2 regions of the Camelimonas sp. FR25 genome follow, and region 2 is predicted to be linked to the other one. Evidence: riboswitches for the same ligand, from Rfam matches in the RefSeq annotation. Region 2 holds a riboswitch; the other holds the start of a gene.
The links. A riboswitch is a leader RNA that binds a small molecule or an ion and turns the genes downstream of it on or off. The one in region 2 is predicted to bind S-adenosylmethionine.
Positions count from the first base shown of each region.

Region 1: another riboswitch for S-adenosylmethionine. It lies ahead of metA (homoserine O-acetyltransferase MetA); the one in region 2 lies ahead of AC6A67_RS10000 (O-succinylhomoserine sulfhydrylase).

Region 1 covers NZ_JCAWFG010000017.1:117,970-128,708, reverse strand. Annotated here, with positions in the region: gene AC6A67_RS01570 (acyltransferase family protein) at 94-1,209, shown strand; gene metA (homoserine O-acetyltransferase MetA) at 1,468-2,385, opposite strand; SAM-I-IV-variant riboswitch at 2,456-2,563, opposite strand; gene AC6A67_RS01560 (CatB-related O-acetyltransferase) at 2,818-3,429, opposite strand; gene AC6A67_RS01555 (aq_1923 C-terminal domain) at 3,709-5,856, opposite strand; gene erpA (iron-sulfur cluster insertion protein ErpA) at 6,225-6,551, opposite strand; gene AC6A67_RS01545 (deoxyguanosinetriphosphate triphosphohydrolase) at 6,861-8,138, shown strand; gene argS (arginine--tRNA ligase) at 9,301-10,739, shown strand, end outside.
Region 2 covers NZ_JCAWFG010000078.1:87,010-97,748, reverse strand. Annotated here, with positions in the region: gene gshB (glutathione synthase) at 1-875, opposite strand, end outside; gene AC6A67_RS10035 (YraN family protein) at 1,002-1,436, opposite strand; gene rsmI (16S rRNA (cytidine(1402)-2'-O)-methyltransferase) at 1,436-2,383, opposite strand; gene hemW (radical SAM family heme chaperone HemW) at 2,645-3,844, opposite strand; gene AC6A67_RS10020 (Fur family transcriptional regulator) at 4,091-4,711, opposite strand; gene AC6A67_RS10015 (class I SAM-dependent methyltransferase) at 5,042-5,752, opposite strand; gene AC6A67_RS10010 (glycosyltransferase family 4 protein) at 5,749-6,963, opposite strand; gene AC6A67_RS10005 (Lrp/AsnC ligand binding domain-containing protein) at 7,045-7,281, opposite strand; gene AC6A67_RS10000 (O-succinylhomoserine sulfhydrylase) at 7,597-8,781, opposite strand; SAM riboswitch at 8,935-9,012, opposite strand; gene AC6A67_RS09995 (hypothetical protein) at 9,104-9,847, opposite strand.

The sequences.
Region 1 (10,739 bases), on a different contig from region 2:
CACTACGCAAGCGCCGTCTGGGCTTGACCAGAACGCGACGCCGGAGGCGCGTCGGGTGCTGGCGCGAGCCGGCAATGTCGCCGGGAAGGTTGTATGAACGCACAGTCACCTGTGAGCGCCGGCGTCGCCGCTGGCCCCGCCGCCGTCGCCAGGCCATGGAGCGGCGGGCTGTTCGACGCGCCCACCGTCACCGAGGCGGCGTTGGGGCGGCCCAATAATTTCACCATCCTGCGGCTGGTGATGGCGGTGCTGGTGGTCATTTCGCATGGCTTCTCCGTGGTGTCAGGCAATCTCAATGACGAGCCGCTGACCGTCTCCACCGGCTACACGCTGGGCTCGCATGCGGTGAATGGCTTCTTCGTCATCTCGGGCTATCTGGTGACCATGAGTTTCGACCGGCGCGGCTGGCTCGATTACCTCTATGCCCGCACCCTGCGCATCGCGCCCGGGCTGATCGTCGCCACCCTGATGGTTGGCGTGGTGCTCGGCGCGGCCTTGAGCACGCTGGGGCCTCTGGCCTATCTGCGCGAACCCGGCACGTGGTCCTTCGTCTGGCAGACGCTGACCACTTACAAGTCAAACACGGTGCTGCCCGGGGTGTTCGCCGACAATCCATACCGCTTCCCCATGGGCACGGTGTGGACGCTGAAATATGAGGTGATCTGCTACGCGGCGGTGTTCGTCATCGGCGTCGTTGGCCTGCTGCGCAGCCGTCGGCTGGCGCTCGGCCTGTTCTGCGGCCTGACCCTGGCGGTGCTCGCCCTCGATGTCATGCAGCCAGACGCCGACAAGGGGCTGCAGACTATGTTGCGCCTGCCGATGCTGTTTGCGGCGGGGGCGCTGCTCTACCGCTTTGGCGGGGCGATCCGGCTGTCGCTCTTGGCCTGCGCGGCGCTGATCGCCGCCACCGTGCTGGCCCATGGCACGTTCGCCTATAACGCGCTTTTGTTCGTCACCACGGCCTATGTGCTGATGTGGCTGTCGCTGGTGCCGGTGAGCCGACGCATACGCGAGCCGAAGGAGGACATCTCTTACGGCGTCTATCTCTATGGCTGGCCGGTGCAGCAGACGCTGCACGCGCTGTTTCCATTGCTCGGGGCGTGGGCGCTGATGGCGCCGTCGCTGCTGCTTACGGGCCTCGTCAGCCTCGCCTCGTGGAAGCTGGTGGAGAAGCCGGCGCTTGATCTCAAACGGCGGCTGATGCGCTGAGCCGACGCGCCAGCGCGGTGTTCAGGTGCGCTGTCCCGGGCAGGGCGGCCCACTGGCGGCGCCGATGGCGACATGCGCCTTACCGGCAGGAATCGCGAGGCCGCCGCCCCTGGGGGACGGCGGCCTTTGATGTGTCCTACCATGGCCGCGAAGCTGCTGACGCATCCGCGGCCCAATCGCCGCACGGGCTTGATCAGCACCCGATTGTTGATGCGCACCGTGTGCATGCGTCAGCCCAGCCGGTGGGCCAGGCGTGGCTCAGCGACCAATATCGTCGAGGTTGAACGCGGTTGTCTGGTACATCTGGTTGATCCAGTTGCCGAACAGCAGATGGGCGTGGCTGCGCCAGCGATTGCGCGGCGTCCGCTCCGGATTGTTGTCCGGGAAATATTCGTGCGGAATCTGGATCGGCGTGCCGTTTTCGACGTCGCGGAAATACTCCTCCGCCAGCGAGGTGGAATCATATTCGATGTGGTTGAACATGTGCAGCGACCGGTGGGCCGGGTCGTGCAACAGGCACAGGCCGGCGTCGGCGTTCTCGGCCAGCACCTTGATGCCTGAATCCGCCGGGATGTCGGCGCGACGCACCTCGGTCCAGCGTGACACCGGGATGGAGAAATCATCCGAGAAGCCGCGCAGATAGGGCGAGCCCTTGCACAGATTGGTGTGGCGGTAGACGCCGAACGCCTTCTGGTCGAGGTCGTATTTGGGCATGCCGTGGAAGTGATGCACCGCCGCCTGGGCGCCCCAACAAATGTTGAAGGTGCTGTGCACATGGCTCTGCGTCCAGTCGAAGATCTGGCGCAGCTCGTCCCAATAATTCACCTCGTTGAACGGCAGCCGCTCCACCGGCGCGCCGGTGATGATGAAACCGTCGAACTTCTCATGCCGGATCTCTTCCCAGGTCCGGTAGAAGGCGATCATGTGCTCCGCTGAGGTGTTGCGCGGCACGTGGCCGGAGATGCGCACCAGCGTCATCTCCACCTGCAGCGGCGTCGCGCCGATCAGCCGGGCGATCTGCGTCTCGGTGCGGATCTTGTTGGGCATCAGATTGAGCAGGCCGATCCGCAAGGGGCGGATATCCTGACGCACGGCGTCAGTCTCGCGCATCACCATCACGCCCTCAGCCTCAAGCGTGCTGAAAGCGGGCAGGTCGTCAGGCAATTTGATCGGCATGGGCGCAACCAGTGTCATGGCCAGCAAGTGGCGTGAGGATCTTCGCCTCGTCAGGACAGGTGCGCGGTGGCTTTATCCGTATAATTGCCGGCTGGCCACATCCTCCCGTTAGGGAGCGCCACCTTGCCCGGATGAGGCAGGTTGGCGTTGGGACAGATCCCAACTCCTGATGTTGCATCGTGTTTATTATGCTTCCGGCGTCGAGACAAGTGGGCTGTTGCGAAGAGGGCGCCTGATTGGCGTCGCCGCGCGGCGACGGCTTTTGTCGTTGATCTGCGCCGCAGGGAAAAATATTTGCTGCTGGCGGCGTTGAGTTCGTGATCGGGCGGGGGCGCCGGTCCCGCGCATAGACGCTCGCCCGCACGACCAGCAGTTGACGCTACGCGATTGTCAGCCGCGAGCCGCGAGCCGCGAGCCGCCCGAAGGCGCGCCTCAGGCGGCGCGGCCTTCCTTGCGAATCTGCTTCACCGCCGCGCAGAAATTGCTGACGCTGACGTCCTGCAGCAATGGCAGCAGCGCTTCGACCCGCTCCTTCGGCAGGTCCCACCAGGCGGTCTGCAGCAGGGCGGCGATTTCGTCTTCGCTGAAGCGGAACCGGATGACGCGGGCGGGGTTGCCGCCGACGATGGCGTAGGGCGGCACGTTTTTGGTGACCACCGCATGGGCCGCCACCACCGCGCCATGGCCGATGCTCACCCCCGACAAAATGATGCAGCCCGAGCCGAGCCACACATCATGGCCGATGTGCACGCCGCCGGAGGTGGCGTGATAATCGGCGTTGGCGGACGGCCACACCGCCGGAAACGCCGGGAACGGGAAGGTCGAGATCCAGTCCATGCGGTGATTGCCGCCGAGCAGGATCTCCACCTTGTCGGCGATGGAGCAGTAACGGCCGATGCTGAGCGGCGCGCCGGATTCGGCGAAGCGCACCTTGGGGCGGCCATAACTATAGGCGCCGATCTCGAAGCCGCGCTTTTTCGCCAGTTTCGCCAGGTGGACGCGCGTTTCATTGTGCGGGTTCACCAGACGTCCGATCAGCCCCATGCGCACCCGCCCCCTGCCTGGTCCCCGAGCCCGACCGGTCATGCATCCGGTCGCCGCCCCATCAAATGATCTTGCTGGCGCTCCGCAGTGACCGGACTGGCCGCCAGCTGGCGTTGCGCGCAGGGCCGGCGCTTAAAGGCGACGCCAAAGCAAACCGGGCGCCGCAATGTGCGACGCCCGACAGGCAAAAGTCAAAAAGCCTTAGCGACAGGCTGTGGGCGGGCGCTTTACATCAGCAAAAGCCGATATCGCCACCCCAGCCTGACCACGCCTGGGCGCTCAGCGGTTCACCGCCTTGACGTCAAACTGCTGGAACAGCTTGTCCGGCTCGCCAGACATCGCTGACAAAGTGATGTCGCTGATGGCGTCGCCATCGGGCTTCTTCGAGGTCAGGGTGATGTCGACGCCGCCATTATTGGCGCGGATGAAATTGCCCAGCGCCGTGTTCAGGGTTTTGGCGCCCTCGCTAGTTCCCAGCACCGACGGCAGCAGCATCTGGGCCAGCGCCGCCCAGCCAGCACGGATGGTCGCCGCGTCGCCGCCCTGCTCCTTCGCCTGCTGCGCCGCGAAGCGGCCGGCGAAGCCGCTGTCGGTGACGCCCAGGGTCAGGGTCTTCAGCCGCGCATCCATCAGGGCTTCCTGCGAGCGGTCGGTGTCCGTGGTGAACACATCCTTGCTGACATTGCCGAGCAGGCCGGAGATCCTGAGGCCGCCAAGATCAACGGCGCTGAACGAGATTTCCCCGATGCGCAATTCCTTGGCGGCGGCGTTCCAGCCGCCGTCCAGCTTCGCCGACAGGTCAAGCCGCTCATAGCCCATGGCCCGCAACTTGCGGACGCTATCGCTCATGGAGGACTCGTCTTCCTCGCCATCCTCCGATGCGGCTGGGGCGTCGGGGAGCTTTGGCAGATCAATCACCAGATTGTTGATGGCGGTGTTGATGCTGCTCGGCACGCCGTCGACCGGATTGCGATAGCTGCCGGTGTAATTGCGCAGGGTGAATTTCACCCGCTCGGCCGGGTTGTCATCCTGGGCGACGTCAACGGTGAGGTCATTGAGGCTGAAGTCGCCGTCGAGGGCCAAAGCGGAGAGGTCGTCGGCCTCCTTGCCGGCCTCCAGCGCCGCCGCCTGCTCGCGGAAGAATTTGGCGAGGCTGTTGACGCCGAAGCCGCTGAGGCTGGCCGAGGCGAACGACACCACATCGCCCTGGGCCGGAACCATTTTGAAGCCGCCCAGGGTCAGGCCACCCTTGGCCGGATCGCCAGACAGGCCGATGCTGGCGAGCTCGCCCCGCACCCGCTCAGCCGCAGGCTTGACCTTGGTGGACTGGGTTTTGCCTCCATCCGCCTTGCTTGCCCCCGATTCGCCTGCACCCGCCTGGTCAGCGTCGGCCTCTTCGGCGTCGTCGTCGGCGGCTGGCGCGTCGAAGGTCACGCCGGTGATGGCGGCCTCGGAGAAGGAGAAGGCGTCGACCACATCGGCCAGATTGCGCAGATAGGCGGCGCGGGCCTTGGGCTCCAGCTCTTCCGGATCCTTGACCTTCTCGATCTCGGCCATGATGTCGATCAGCGGCGCGCGCAGCAGCCGCATGCGGAATTCCTTGCCGGTGACGCTCTTGATGGCGACGTTGGCGTCCTCAGAGCTCACCCGCACATCATTGACGCTGAATGCGCCATAGGCCGGCAGCACAGCGCGATCGGCCTCGCTGGCGGCGCCCTCGGTGTAGATGCGGGCGATGTGGGCGAGGTTGACGCGCTCCATGGTCGAGGCGCCGATGGAGCCCTTGCTGTCGACCTTGTCGGCCTTGGTGGCGAAGCTCGCCGAAGCCGCCGTCACCGCCCCGGCGACGCCATCATGCAGATCGGTGATCGTCACCTGCGACCAGGTGGAGGTGGAGCTGACGTCGCCAGCCTTCTGCTCGATGATCAGTTCGGGCAAGGTGGCCTTGCTGATCTTCAGCCCAGCCAGGCGTTGGGCCAGTGGGGTTTTGGCGGTCTTGTCGAAAATAGCGCGCAGCCGGGCTTCGTCCAGATCATCGCCGCTGACCTCAAGGCGCGGAATGCGCAGGGTGATGCTGTCGCCGCTGATGGCGATGTCAGTCAGCGTCACGGCGCTGGCGGCGGACGCCGGCGAGGCGAGGGCGAAGTCGCCCGTCGATTCGATCGAGCCGACGCGAATCTGCACGCCGTTCTGGCTGGCGGACAGGCCGTCGAGGGTGACGGCGCCTGACAGCGGGTCGACGCTGACGGCGGCGACATCGAGGCCGGCGCCGGCCAATGCGCTGCGCACCTCATGGGCGGTCCACTGGGCGCCGCCGGCGAGGGCGAGGCCAGCCACAGCGAAGGCGGTCGCGCCCGCCACGGCGATGCGACGGCCCTTGCGCGGGGTCGACAGAGGCGCGTGGGAGCCAGTCGGTCGTGACGTCATGGAACACTGATCCTTATGCTGCACGCAAGGCGGCGCAAGGCCATGGCCGAAGCCAGAGCGATCGCGCGGCGCAAGCGGCCTGATGGCGCTTCATCCGGTCTGTACTGGTCTATACGGAGCGGCGTCTGTAACGGACCGCACAGTGCACGCTCTATGCGGTTGAAGTGCACGGCAATCCAGCGCGGATTGTGGCGCGGGCCGCAGCCAGGCGCCCAGCACACATGATTGTGGGTGGATGACCCAGCCTGTAAGCGCAGCCTTGAGCGCTGCGCCTGCACCAGTGGGCCTGTGCCAGTGGTCAGGCGTCAGCCTTGTCCGGCGCGGGCATCCGTCGCCTCGCGCGCAGCGCCGCGGATCGCGTCCGGCGCTTAGATGGCGAAGGAGGTGCCGCAGCCGCAGGAGGCGGTGGCGTTGGGGTTTTCGATCTTGAAGGCCTGGCCCATCAGATCATCGACGAAATCGATCACCGAGCCCTGCATATATTCCAGCGACACCGGATCAACCAGCACGCCAGCCCCGGGCTCGCCGATGATGACGTCATCCGCCGCCTGATCGCGGTCGATGTCAAAGACATATTGGAAGCCGGAACAGCCGCCTCCATTGACGCTGATGCGCAGCATCGCGCCTTGCGGCTCGCCTGCCAGCACCTTGCGAATGCGGTTCACCGCCCGTTCTGTGACTGTCACATTCTGCATCGCGCGTGTCTCACCACTGTCATTCAGGCCCAATAGCCGATGAGCCGCCTGTTCGGGGCCAAAGCGCGTCGCCTGACGCCCGTAACCCTGGGTCCAGCGTCCGGCGGCGTCGATGGCGCAACTGGCTCAACGCCTGATAGCATGCCGCCGAATCCGCCGCAGGGTCCGCCTTCTGGCTGGGCCAGATAGCTTGCATATAACCTTGCCGTCGATGCGCTGGCCGTCCTGGCTGGCGCGGCGCCCTGGCCGACCTTACCTCAAAGGTATGTCTGGCGGGCGCGGGCTTCAACCACCGGAGGGCGCATGATGATGCAGGCGCGACTGCATGGCGAACGCTGGACAGCGCCGTGGGCGTGCCGTCCGGGCGAGAGCCGCGGGCGGCTGTTCGCCGATGACGCCTCGCCGACGCGCAGCCCGTTCCAGCGTGACCGTGACCGGATCATTCACGCCACCGCGTTTCGGCGGCTGAAACACAAGACCCAGGTGTTCGTCCAGCATGAGGGCGATCACTATCGCACCCGGCTGACCCACACCATCGAGGTCAGCCAGATCGCCAGGGCCATCGCCCGCTGTCTGGGCCTGGATGAAGATCTGGCCGAGGCGGTGGCGCTGGCGCATGATCTTGGCCACACGCCCTTCGGCCATGCTGGCGAGGACGCGCTGGATGCGTGCACCCGCGAGATCGGCGGATTCGATCATAACGCCCAGGCGCTGCGAGTCGTCACCCGGCTGGAGCGCCGCTACGCAGCCTGGGACGGGCTCAATCTGACCTGGGAGACGCTGGAGGGCCTGGTCAAGCACAATGGCCCGCTGCGGAGCGCCGATGGCCAGCCGACGCCGCGCTACGCGGCCCATGGCGTGCCCGCCGCCATCCTGGAATATGACGCCGGTCACGATCTGTGGCTGTCGACCCAGGCCAGCGCCGAGGCGCAATGCGCCGCCATCGCCGACGACATCGCCTATAACGCCCATGACCTCGACGATGGCTGGCGGGCTGGATTGTTCAGCGCCGCCGAGGTGCGCCAGGCGCCGTTTCTGGCTGGCGTGCTGGCGGAGGTTGAGGCGCAATGGCCGGATCTTGATCTGGCGCGGACCATCCATGAGGTGGTGCGTCGGGTGATCACGCGCTTCGTTGAGGACGCCATCAGTGAGAGCAGCAGGCGACTAGCCGCGCTCGGTCCGCAATGCGCCGACGACATCCGCCGCGCCGACGCCCCGGTGATCGCCTTCTCGGAGCGCTTCGTCAGCGCCGATCGCGACATGAAGCAGTTCCTGTTCCCCAACATGTACCGCCACCGCCGCATGATGCGGCTGCGCGCCGGCGCTGATTCCATTGTCCGCGATCTCTATGCGCGCTTTGTCGAACGCCCTGAACTGCTGCCAGCGGAATGGCGTCGCGACCTCAATGGCGGGCCAGGCGCTTCTGGCGATGCGCGCATGGATGTGCGCCTGCGCCGCCGCATCGCCGATTACATCGCCGGCATGACCGACAGCTACGCTTTGGCCCGCCACCGCGCGTTGTTCGACGTGACGCCAGACCTGACGACCCCGCAGGACGCCACAACGCTCGACGGCGCCCAGGCATAGGCTGACGACGCGGCGTCCATCGGGCGTGACGCTAGGCTCGACCTCACTGCCGTCATGCCCGTGCTCGTCACGGGCATCCACGTCTTGATGCGACGCTGGTGGACCATGACCGTGTACTGCCGCCAGAAACCTTGTGGGTGGCCAGCCGGCGCCCAGCGCGCGGGCTTATGGGCCGCAAGACGTGGATCCCCGTGACGAGCACGGGGATGACGGCGGAGAAGCCGAGGCGGCAGGGCGGTGGCGGAAAAACGCGGGCATGAGGGGCGGCGTTTAGCGCAAGCCCGGCAAGGGGCGCCAGGCATGCCCCCGCGTCTTTAAGGCATCGCGCGCTTACCCGACCCACTGCCGTCATGCCCGTGCTCGTCACGGGCATCCACGTCTTGATGCGACGCAGGTGGACCATGACCGTGTACTCCCGCCGGTAGCCTTCTGGGTGGCTAGCCGGGGCCCCACGTGCGGGCTTATGGGCCGCGAGACGTGGATCCCCGTGACAAGCACGGGGATGACGGCGGAGAAGCCGAGGCGGCAGGTCGGCGGCGGCAGGTCGGCGGCGGAAGAGCGGTGGCGGAAAAACGCGGTATGAGGGGCGGCGTTTAGCGCACGCCCGGCAATGGGCGCAAGGCCTGGCAGGCATCGCCCCCGCGTCCTTAAGGCATCGCGCCCTTACCCGACCCACTGCCGTCATGCCCGTGCTCGTCACGGGCATCCACGTCTTGATGCGACGCAGGTGGACCATGACCGTGTACTCCAGCCGGTAACCTTCTGGGTGGCCAGCCGGAGCCCAGCGTGCGGGCTTGTGGGCCGCAAGACGTGGATCCCCGTGACAAGCACGGGGATGACGGCGGAGAAGCCGAGGCGGCAAGGTTGCGGCAGAAAGACTCCGGCAGAAAGACTGGGGCTGAAAAGGTTGCGGCAGAATGGCTGTGGCGGAACGGCTGCGGCGGATAAGCGGAGGCCTGGTCGCATCCCCGGCGATTGGCCTTAAACTTCCCGGGCGTCGGCCACGGCGGCGAGCGTCCTCGCGGACAGGCAGGCCATCACGTGGTTTTGCTGAGGCCCCAATCCTGCTATTGCCTGCGCAGATCATCTGAAACCGCCCTTCCTGGAACCGCCTGCGTCGAGCAGCGGCGACCTGTCAGGCGTTGTGAGAAGCTAGCACAGCATGAATATTTTCGATCTGTACGAACAGCGCCTGAAAACGGTCCTCGGCGAACTGGCGGCCGGGGGCGCGCTGCCGCAGGGTCTGGATCTGTCGCGTGTGGTGGTCGAGCCGCCGCGTGACATGAGCCACGGCGATCTCGCCACCAACGCCGCCATGGTGCTGGCCAAGGAAGCGAAGACCAATCCCAAGGCGCTGGCCGGCCTGATCGCCGACAGGCTGCGCGAGATTGCAGGCGTCGCCGCTGTCGAGATCGCCGGACCTGGGTTTATCAATATCCGTTTGAACAGCGATATTTATACGGATGTGCTGGAGCATGTTCTGACCAACCCGGCGGGCTTCGGCCGCGGCGAGCCCGGCAAGGGTAAGGTCAATGTCGAATATGTCTCGGCCAATCCCACCGGCCCGATGCATGTGGGCCATGGCCGTGGCGCAGTGTTTGGCGACGCCCTCGCCAGCCTGCTGGCCGCCGCCGGCCATGATGTAACGCGCGAATATTACATCAATGACGCCGGCGCCCAGGTCGACGTGCTCGGCCGGTCGGCCTTCCTGCGCTATCGTGAGGCGCTCGGCGAGGACATCGGCGAGATCCCGGCGGGGCTCTACCCAGGCGACTATCTGGTTCCGGTCGGCAAGACGCTGGCCGCCGCCCATGGCGAGGCGCTGCTGGCCTTGCCGGAAACGGAATGGCTGCCGCTGGCGCGCGACGCCGCCATCGACGCCATGATGGAGATGATCCGTGGCGATCTCGCCGCCATTGGCATCCGTCACGATGTGTTCTTCTCGGAGCGCTCGCTGAGCAAGGGGACGGAGGGCGACCAGATCGCCGCCACCATCGCCGATCTGCGCAGTCGCGACCTCGTGTATGAAGGCCGCCTGCCGCCGCCCAAGGGCCAGCCGGTGGAGGACTGGGAGGATCGCGAGCAAACTCTGTTCCGCGCCACCGCCTTTGGCGATGACGTGGACCGGCCCCTGCTGAAGTCCGACGGCGCCTACACCTATTTTGCCGCGGACATCGCCTATCACCGCTCAAAGTTCCAGCGCGGCTTCGCCAGCATGATCGACGTCTGGGGCGCCGACCATGGCGGCTACGTCAAACGCATGAATGCGGCGGTGAAAGCCGTGACCGGCGGCGTCGGCGATCTCGACGTCAAACTGTGCCAGATGGTGCGCCTGCTGCGCGATGGAGAGCCGGTCAAAATGTCCAAGCGTTCCGGTGACTTCGTGACGCTTCGTGATGTGATTGATGAGGTCGGTTCTGACCCCGTGCGCTTCATGATGCTGTTCCGCAAAAATGACGCCACGCTGGATTTCGACCTTGCCAAAGTGGTTGAACAGTCCAAGGATAACGCCGTGTTTTATGTGCAATATGCACATGCGCGCTGCGCCTCGGTGTTCCGCCAGGCGGGCGAAGCCTTCCCGGGCGGCGACTTCAGCCGGCC
Region 2 (10,739 bases):
ATGGCGCGGATGCCCGTAGGCGAGGTGACGTTGATCTCGGTCAGATTGCCATTGATGACGTCGATGCCCACGAAGATCAGACCGCGCTTCGCCAGCTCCGGGCCGATCACCTCACAGATCTCCCGCTCCCGCTCAGTCAGTTCGGTGGCGTTGGCCGCGCCGCCGCGCACCATATTGGAGCGGATGTCATTGGGCGCCGGTACGCGATTAACCGCGCCAAGCGCCTTGCCCTCGACCAGAATGATGCGCTTGTCGCCCTCGGTCACTTCCGGAACGAAGCGCTGGATGACCCAGGGTTCCTTGAAGGTCACGGAGAACAGGTCGAACATCGAGCCGAAGTTCGGGTCCTCCGGCAGAACGCGCAGCACGGCCGCGCCACCATGGCCGTGCAGCGGCTTCATGACGATGGCGCCGTATTCCTTGCGGAAATCCTCGATCTCCGCCTTGTTGCGGCTGATCAGCGTGGGCGGCATCAGCTGCGGGAACTGCGTCACGAAGATTTTCTCAGGCGCGTTGCGCACCTGGGCGGGATCATTGACCACCAGCACCTTTGGGTGAACGCGCTCCAGCAGATGCGTCGCCGTGATATAGGCCAGGTCGAATGGCGGATCCTGGCGCATCAGCACCACATCCATCTGCTCAACCGGGATGCGCTCGGGGTCGCCAAGGGTGACATGGTCACCAGCGACGTCGCGCACCTGCAGCGCCTGCATTGGCGCGCTGACGACGCCATTGCGCATCGAGAGGCTGTCCGGCGTGTAATAAAACAGGCGATGACCACGGGCCTGCGCCTCGAGCAGCATGGCGAAGGTGGAATCGCCTGCGATATTGATGCGCTCAATCGGGTCCATCTGGACCGCAACATTCAGGACCATGTCGGCCTCTCGTGACTGCGTTGCCGGTTGCGCCGATGTGGCGCCTGAGAAAGTTATGGCGGTCCGCACGGCTGCGCGCAATGAGCATGGGACGCAGCGCGCACATGCCTGCCGCCACCGTCATGATCAGCCGCGCAATGGCAGGCTTGCAACATTGGGGATGTGTCGCGGCAGCCGGAATGAGCCATCCAGAAATGCGCGCAGCGACGCGTCGCTGACGAAGATGGCGTCAAACCGGATAGTGCGCTGTGCAAGGCTGGGGTGACGGGCCAGCCAGATGGCGGTGGCGTGGGCGATGCGCCGCAGCTTGTCCTGGCTGATGGCGGCGAGCACCTCATCCATCTGCCGCCGGGCCTTGACCTCGACGATGGCGATGGTGCCGCCACGCGCAGCGATCAGGTCAATTTCACCCGAACCGGCGCGAAAGCGCCGGTCCAGAATGCGATAACCCTTGGCCCGCAACAGCCACGCCGCCAACGCTTCTGTACGCTGACCGGTGAGGGCGCTGTCATTGCGCCGGCGCGGCCCAGTGGAGGAGCGGCGGGCCGGCGCGGGCGCCATCAATCAGTCTCGCTGGCCCGCGCCAGAAGCAGGGCCCTGGCATATACTTCCTTGCGCGGCAGGCCGGTCTGGGCGGTGACCAGCGCCACCGCCTCCTTCATCGAATGATCACCGAGCAGGGCGCGCAGGCGATCATCAATCGTCGCACTGGCGTCCAGCGCCGCCTGCGCCCGATCCGGTCCTCCAATCACCACGACGATCTCGCCGCGCGGCGGGCCGTCCTCGGCATAGCGGCGGGCCAACTCACCCAGCGTTCCCCGCCGCACATTCTCGAACATCTTGGTGAGCTCGCGCGCCACGGCGGCTGGCCGGGCGCCGAGCACCTCGGCGGCGTCCGCAAGCATGTCGCCGACCCGCTGCGGCGATTCAAAGAACGCCAGCGTCGCCGGGATGGCCGCCAGCTCAAGCAAACGATGTTTGCGTGCCGCCGATTTTGTCGGCAGGAAGCCGCCGAAAAAAAAGGCATCCATGGGCAGCCCGGACAAGACCAGGCCGGTCAGGACCGCTGAGGCGCCGGGCACTGCCGTGACATTGAAGCCCCGCTCCAGCGCTTCATCGACCAGCTTGTGTCCGGGGTCGGAGACCAGCGGCGTTCCTGCGTCGGACACCAGCGCCAGCGCCTTGCCCTCTTCAAGCCGCGCCATGATCTTTGGCCGCATCTGGGCGGCGTTGTGCTCGTGATAGTTCAGCAGCGGCGTGGTGATGCCGTAATGGGCGAGCAGCACACGGGTGACGCGGGTGTCCTCGGCCAGGATGGCGTCGGCGGCGGCCAGCGTCGACAGGGCGCGAAACGAAATGTCCTTGAGATTGCCAATTGGCGTGGCGACCAGATGCAGGCCTGGGGCGATCCGCTCGGCCTCGGCGGCGAGGCCGAAGGCGGTGAACCGGGCGGGCGACTGCTCGCGTGTAGCGCCTGTTCTGGAAGACGATCTGGCCGAATCTGTCATGTGCTCTCCGGCGCCCGCAGGCACTGCCCAGAAAAGTAAAGAGGTGCTGCATCGCGAGGGGCCTGGTCAGGCACGGCTGCGCCGCTATCGCCTGCAGCAGGCAGCACCGGGCGCGACAAAGGCCCGCCGCCAGTCATAGCACGGCGATCACGCGCTTTCCCATCCGACGGATGCGCCACATCGATCGGTGCGTATAACCCTGCTGACTCACGCGCGCTGACAAAGGTCTGACCACGCTCCCGGCGCGATGATGGGGGCAGGCTACCGCGCCAGCTGGCTGATGACGGCGTTGAGCAGGGGAAAGCCCTTGTCGGTGATCGCGAGGCGATCACCGTTCAGCCTGACGAGGCCATCTTCAAGCAGATAGCCCAGCTGCCGCTCGTCCAGCGTCCTGCCAGATAGCGCCTTGTAGCGCGCAGGCAAAATGCCTTCCCGCAGCCGCAAGCCCATGACCAGATATTCATCGCCCTGGGCGATTGGGTCGAGCAGCTCGTTCTCGGTGAGGCCATGGCCTTGCGCCTCCACCATATCGAGCCATTTCTCGGGCGACAGCTCTGTCGACATGGCGAGGCGTCCCTCAGGCCCAAACAGGCGACCATGGGCGCCTGGGCCGACGCCAGCGTATTCGCCATAGCGCCAGTACACCTGGTTGTGGCGGCTTTCGGCGCCTGGGCGGGCATGATTGGAGACCTCGTAGGCTGGCATGCCATGCCGGTCGCAAACCTCCTGGGTCACATCCCACAGCGCCCGGGCCAGCTCCTCGTCTGGCGTCGTCAGTTTGCCGGCGCGGTACAGACGATCAAACCAGGTGCCTGGCTCAATGGTTAGCTGATACAGCGACAGATGCTCCACGGCATGCGAGATCGCCTCTTCCAGCTCCTGCCGCCACTGCTCCGCCGTCTGTTCCGGCCTGGCGTAGATCAGGTCGAACGAATAGCGCGCGAAGATGCTGGCCGCCACACGCACCGCCGCCAGCGCCTCCTCGGCGCTATGGAGGCGGCCGAGCCGCTTGAGATCGGGATTGTTGAGCGCCTGCACGCCAAGCGACACCCGGTTGACCCCGGCGGCGCGATAATCCCGGAACCGCCCGGCCTCGACGCTGGTGGGGTTTGCTTCGAGCGTAATCTCGGCATCCGGCGCCACGCTCCAGCATTCTGCGATGGCGTCGATGATCGCCGCCACGGTCGCGCCCTGCATGAGTGAAGGGGTGCCGCCGCCGAAGAATATGCTGGTCACCCGTCGCCCGGGCGCGATAGCGGCGCGATGCGCCAGCTCGGTCCTGAACGCCCCAACAAAGCGCGCTTCATCGACCGGCGCGCGCCGGACATGGCTGTTAAAATCGCAATACGGACATTTCGACGCGCAGAAGGGCCAGTGCACATAAACGCCAAATCCAGCGTCAAAGGGCGGAAGCCGCCCTGCGTGAGCGGCGCCAGTGGCCGAAACGGACTGAGAAAGCATGATCATGGTGTCCAGCGGCTGTCGTCACGCGCCGCGCGTGAGCCAAATAACCGGGCGACAGGAGCAAACCAGCTGATTGCCCGGCGGCCCTCCCGGCGCATCGACTTAAATCTGACAGCGAAGCTGTCCGTAGCGCCTGACCAGAGTTGGAAAAAATCCCGACGATCCCTTCCAGCGCCAAAACATGAAGGGCCGCGTTGTGCCTTGCTGCTCGTTCGCGGTCAAATGTGGCGCAATCAGTTCGGCTCAAGCGCTGGTGCCCTGCGCTTCCGGCCCCTGACAATGGGCGCAAACGCCGTCAATCTCGACGATCTTGGCCGCAGGCCGGAAGCGGGACGATTTCAGCACGCCATTGATGGCGGCATTGATTCCGGACGATTCAATCTCGTCGACGCCACCGCATGCCGAGCAGATCAGAAACACCGTCACATCATCCGCCGCGTGCTGATGCGGGCAGGCGATGAAGGCGTTGCGCGTCACCAGCCGATGGACGAAGCCTTGCTCGGTCAAAAACTCGAGCACGCGATAGACGCTGATTGGCGCGATACGCTTCGACGTACGGTCGGCGAGGATTTCAGCCAGATCGTAAGCGCCCAACGGACGGTGCGTCTCATACAGCGCCGCCAGCACCGAGCGTCGCAGCTCCGTCAGCCTGACGCCGCGTTCGAGGCAAAGCCGCTCCGCATCCGCCAGGGCGCGGGGCGCCTGCTCCGCGCGCTCGGCGGCATGGGCGCAGTCACCATGGGCATGCCCGGCATCGGGGCCATGGCTATGGTGTGAGTGCTCACCATGGCCGTGCGACCCGTATCCCTGCGACGCCTGAGAAGGCGCAGGGCTGTGGTCCGTGTCGCTGTGGCCGCGTCCCATTGTCATGGTCCCATCAGTTCGAGCCTGCCCAAGGGCGTTTTACCCAAGCGCGTCCTAGCCAAGGGCTTTCTTCCCAAGGGCGTCCTGCCCCTAGGCCCAAAGTCCCGCCTACACGGTACCACAGAACCCGAGCGCGCGTCCGTGTGGCGCCAGCGCGCCGCGAGACGCGACATCGCTGGTCACCGCCAAATGGCAGCCAACCGCTCGCCAGTGCCACCCTTTGAGCGGTAATCGAACTTGGCCTGTGGCTGATACAATGGGGAGCCGCCCGATGCCACGCAACCGCCGGCTGCCCGGCGACAGCTCGAGCAGCTGTGGCGTTGCTCCATGTCAGGCCCGCTTCAGCCGCCACACGCAGGTGCGCTTCACCTCGCTGTCTTCCAGCTCACGCGTCACCGGCACTTCATACAGAGCGATCTGTTCAAGGCGCTGCTTTGGCAAATAGGAGCGGCCCGGATCACCGATCAGCACATCCGCCCCCCGGTTCGCCAAGGCTTCAAGCCAGGCGATGACCCGGGCGGCCAGATCACGTTCGTAGCAGATGTCGCCCGCCAGGATGACGTCCCAGCCCTCATCGACCCAGTCATGTTCCGACCAGCCGCCGCCGCTGTACCGGCCAAGCAGATTGTCGGTCCGCACGCGCAGGTCCACCTTGTTGAGGGCGGCGTTGATGGCGATGGCGCTGGCGGAGAACGGATCGATATCCACTGCTTCCACCATGACAGCTCCCGCCCGCGCGGCGGCGACGCCGACAAGGCCTGAGCCAGAGGCGAAATCGAGCACGTTCTTGCCGCGCACCAGTTCGGGATGGTCGAGGACATGCCGCGCCAGCGCCTGACCACCCGCCCAGGCAAAGGCCCAGAACGGCGGCGGCAAACCGATCTCGCCAAGCTCTTCTTCAGTCTTGCGCCACAGCTCCGTCGCCTCAGTCGCCAGATGGAGCGAGATCTCCGGCGCATGCGGAACTGGCGTAACCTCGGTGTGGGTCCTGATGAACGCCTCACGGTCCTCGATCAGGCGGGCGGCGGTGGTGGCGTTCAAAAGGCGGCTCCGGGTTTCTGCGCCAGCAATCCGGCGTACATAGCCTTCACCGCATCCATCACATGGCGTTCGGTGAAACCAGACAGCAGACGCGCGCGAGCGTTCTCGCCGCATTGAAGGGTGAAAGCACGGTCATCGGCAAGCCGCGTCAGTGCGTGGGCAATTGCCCTTGCATCGTCAGGCGGCGCGATAAAGCCGTCCACGCCATCGCGAACAAACAGGCGGCAGCCCGGGACATCGGTGGTGACAATGCCCCGACCACAGGCTGCGGCCTCCAGCAAGGTGCGTGGCAGGCCTTCGCCACCGCGCGAGGGCAGCAGCGCCACATGATGGTCGCGCCATACGCCAGCGATATCACTGGTGCGGCCATGCCATGTCACACCCGGGAGGGCGCTCCACTGGCGCAGGGTCTCCTCCGGAATCGCTTTGGGGTTGGATGGATCGGGCGCGCCATACAGCGACAGCGTCACGTCGGCCCCCTGGTTTCGGGCCATCTGCACCGCCGCCACCGCGAGATCCACGCCCTTTGACCATAGCATGCGCGCGACCATGGCGACGCGCAGCGCGGCCCCTTCAGGTTGCGGCGTCGGCGTGAATTCATCTGGATCGACGCCTGCGCCGCCGACCAGCACGACGCGCGGGTCATTGGGCGACAGCCGCAATCCCACGGCGTCGTCAGGGTTTTCAAACAGATAGCGGGTCGTGGCGTTTTCGAGTGGTCCGCGCAACAGCGCGCGGATCGCTCGCGCGGCGGTCATGCCCAGCGCATCCTGGCGCGCCCCGAGAAAGCCAAGGCCGGTGAGGGCATAGACGCGTCGGGCAATGCCGGTTGATCGCGCCGCAAGGCCGCCAAGCAGGATCGGTCTGAGGGCGATCATATGTAGGATATCGGGCTGAACCTGGCGCAGGATGGCGCGGAGGCGGGCGATATTTGCCAGGACGGCCAGCGGATTGAGACTCTTTCGCTCGGCCTCAAGGGCGATGACCCGCGCCCCGGTCGCCTCGATCATTTGTTGATGCGCGCGCACCCGCGTGATCACCACCACATCCATGCCCATCTCGCGCGCCGCGCGCGCCATGGGCAGGAAGTGTGAGCAGAAGAACCAGTCCTCGGTGATCAGGAAGGCGATGGTCGGCGAAGGGACGTCGGCGATCGTGCCTGGCGCGGCCGGCAGGCGACTGACGGCGCCCTGCGAGGGAGTATCTTGCAAGATCGTGCTCTCTGTGGCCGTCCGTGATGCCCGCAGGGCTGCCGCCGTGGCTTCCCGACGAGCCCGGGGTGAGGCCTGCGCTCAGAACGCCTTGAAGGTGATCAGCGTTCGCGTATCAGCGATGCCCGCGATGGGCTGAACCTTCTCGGCGACGAAATGGCCGATATCGACCTCACGATCGACGTGAAACTTGGCGATAATATCAAAGTCGCCGGCGATGGAATAAATCTCGGATGCAATCTCCCGATCAGCCAGGGCGCTGGCCACAGCGTAGGTCTGGCCCAGCTTGCATTTGATCTGAACGAAGAAGGTCTGCATGGCGTTGGCTCGCATCTTTACGGTGGCGCCTGGAACCCGCCGCCCCGCGCCACATGCCGCGAGGGCAGGCTGGCGCGACAGTCATATGACGTCAGGTCTGCGGCCCTGTGTCTGGCCGTCGCGGTCGCCGGGTGGACCATGCTCCGCAGAAGTCATGGCGCGCCCAGCTCGAACAGGCGCGCCAGTCCGACGGCCCGGCGCGCCACGCTGTGTTAACACAGCGGGCGCACTGGCGGCAAAGAGCGCCGCGCGGGCCTGACCAGGAGGGGCAAGCCGCAGGGGCGGCGGCGCCCCACTCTTGCCCTAAGGCCGGTGTCACAGGCGATCGAGCGCGTCCGTCAGGTCAGCGATCAGGTCGTCGTGGTGCTCAAGGCCAACCGACAGCCTGAGCAGGCCATCCGACACGCCCATGGCCGCGCGCGTGGCGTCATCAAAGCGCTGGTGCGTCGTGGTGGCGGGGTGGGTGATCAGGCTCTTGGCGTCGCCGAGATTGTTGGAGATCTTGACCAGCGACAGCGCGTTCATGAAGCGGAACGCGCCCTGCTTGCCGCCCTCAACCTCCAGCGCCAGCAGGGTCGACCCCGCGCGCATTTGCCTGGCGATGAGGTCTGCCTGCGGATGGTCGGCGCGCCCGGGATACACCAGACGCGTCACCTTGGGGTGCGTCGCCAGGGCGTCAGCTACCGCGGCGGCGTTGGCGGTCTGCTGGCGCACCCGCACCGCAAGCGTCTCAAGACCCTTCAGCATGACCCAGGCGTTAAACGGCGACATCGCCGGTCCGGTCTGGCGCAGGAAGTTGAAGATGTGGGCGTTGATGAATTCGTGGCTGCCGAGGATGACGCCGCCCAGGCAGCGGCCCTGGCCATCAATGTGCTTGGTGGTGGAATAGATGACGCAATCGGCGCCCAACTCAAGCGGGCTCTGCCAGATCGGCGTGGCGAACACATTGTCGACCATCAGCGTGGCGCCGACAGCGTGGACGATCTCCGCGACACCGGCGATATCGACGATCGAGAGCGTAGGGTTGGCCGGGCTCTCAATCAGCGCTGTGCGGGTGTTGGGGCGCACTGCCGCCCGCCACTGGTCGAGGTCTTCGCCATCCACCAGCGAAACCGCCACGCCATAGCGGGGCAGCAGCTCATCGGTGAGCCAGCGCGACGAGCCGAACAACGCCTTGGCTGCAATCACATGATCGCCAGCGCTGACCTGGGCGAGCAGGGCTGCGGTCACCGCCGCCATGCCGGATGCGGTGGCGCGCGCAGCTTCGGCGCCTTCCAGGGCAGCCATGCGCTGCTCAAACATTTCCACGGTCGGGTTGGAAAAGCGGGAGTAAAGGAACCCTGGCAATTCGCCCTTGAAGCGCGCCTCGCACTCTTCAGCTGACTGGTAAACATGCCCCTGGGTCAGGAACATCGCCTCGGAGGTCTCGCCAAACTGCGAGCGCAAGGTTCCCGCGTGCACCAGACGGGATTCAGGGCGGAGGGGGCGGTTGATAGCCACAATAGTCTCCCGACAGCTTGGCCCCGCAGGGCCCTTGATCCAGCGCAGACGCTGGCATCGCTCCGTCGGAGCCAGGGTGGGAGCGTGTGACACGCTCCGCGCCGCGACCCGGGCGGACATGAAAAAACCCGGCCTGACAAAAGCCGGGTCGATCAAAAACCGTCCACGGCCCTTTAGCGAATTATTTAACGTGGCTGCAAGCCGGCCGGCCAAATCACCACGATGTACCCGTGGCTTACGCCTGACAGGCGTAAGCGTCAAGCAGCTTTGGCGCCTTGGCGCTGTCATCCTGACAGGCGACAGGCGTTGGCGCGCGAGGCCTCTAATAGGCCGGCGCGGTGATAACGCCACGTTCGGTGGCGACGACCCAGATCGAGCCGCGCCGGTCGATGCTGATAATGCGGCCGAGACCGGCGACATTCTGGCCCCGCCGCACTTCAACCACGCCAGCACTACGGCCTTCGAGCACGGCGACGCCCCCCGACACATTATGCAATACCCAACCGCGCACCAGCGCCGCCGGCGCCGTCAGCGGGGGCTCCGGGATCGGCGCTGGCGGTCGGAGCGCCTGTGTTGCAACGCCGTTGTCGCCATGGGCTGTCGCGGCCGGAGGCGCCGGCAACCGCGCCGGCCCGTCACGATCGATCGCCGATGGCGCAGACGGATCCACAGGCCGTGTCGCCAGGGCTGCAATGCGCTGCTCGAGCGCCTCAATGCGCCGGTTGAGCGCGACGACAGTGTCTGGATGACTATTGCTGGCCGTCGCCGATGGCTGCGCTGACCGGGCCTTATCAGCGCTTTCCAGCGCGGTGATCCGGTCTTCAACGGACTTGACGCGTGCGGCTACGCGGTCTGACGGCTGATCGGCGCCGCCGGACTTCTGCTCAAGGGCGGTGATGCGCGCGGCGAGGTCCGCCGCCGCACGCTCAGCCGCAGTAGACCGGGACGATGTAGCGGCGCGCTCTTTCTCGATCTCCTCAAGCGCCGTCGCGATCTTGCCGTCGCCCGCCGGCTGCGGCGCGGCGGGCTGCCCGGGCGCCGCCAGCCAGCTGATCAGCAGCGCCATTGCGGCGCCGCCAAGTGCGCCGAGCGCAAGTGGTTTGACGGTAGATGGCGAAGCGCCTGCACTTGCCGGAGCGGACGCGGCTGCGTCGCCCCCGCGCTGGCCCGGCTTCCAGTCTGATTGTGGCTGCGATGGTCTGTAAGGTTCGGTTCGGGCGCTCGTGTCAGCACCGGGCTCCGTGGCGGTTGCGGCGGCGGACGGCGCTGCGCCAGCGCCGATCCGGTCCCGCGCGTCGACCATAGGCGATGGCGCCTGGTTCTTTGTCGTAACAGCAGATGTGTCGCTCCCACCGGCTGCCGCTGAAACGACATCTGCCGCGCGTGAGCCTGAAGGGGGCGTCGCGGAGTCTGAGGTCACAGGTTTTCCGCCATGGCGGGGACTGGTCGCGCCAGCCTTGCCTGCGCCAGCGGCGGTCGGGAGCGTGGGGTCCGTTGGCGCCTTCGGGTCAGTCGTCAGCCCGGCTTGAGCTTTGGGCGGAGCGGCGGCCACGGCTGGCTTTGCGGCCTTGGTCTCCGATGCGGGCGAGGCGCCGGCGGCTTTGCCTGCGCTGGCGGAGGGCTCCGCCGGGGCCTTCGGTTCCAGCTTGCTGTTGTCCGCCACTCTATTCTCCCTTGCCCTTGCAGCAGCGTGAGCCGCTTCGCCCATCCATCCTGGCGCGCCACGGCGGCTGTCCGATGGCAAGCTCAAACTGCGGATCGTCAAAACCGTGATTTTTTGGCCGATTGAGGGCAGGGTTGCTATCGCGCAACCTTAATACGCGGCCAGATCACTTACGGGCCAGGACGCACTCACGATTGTCCGAAATTTACAACCGACCAGAACGTCGAATTGTGGCGAACGGCGGAATAATAACATGCTGTTGATCAATTGGTCGAAGCTGTGTCCGATTCAAGGC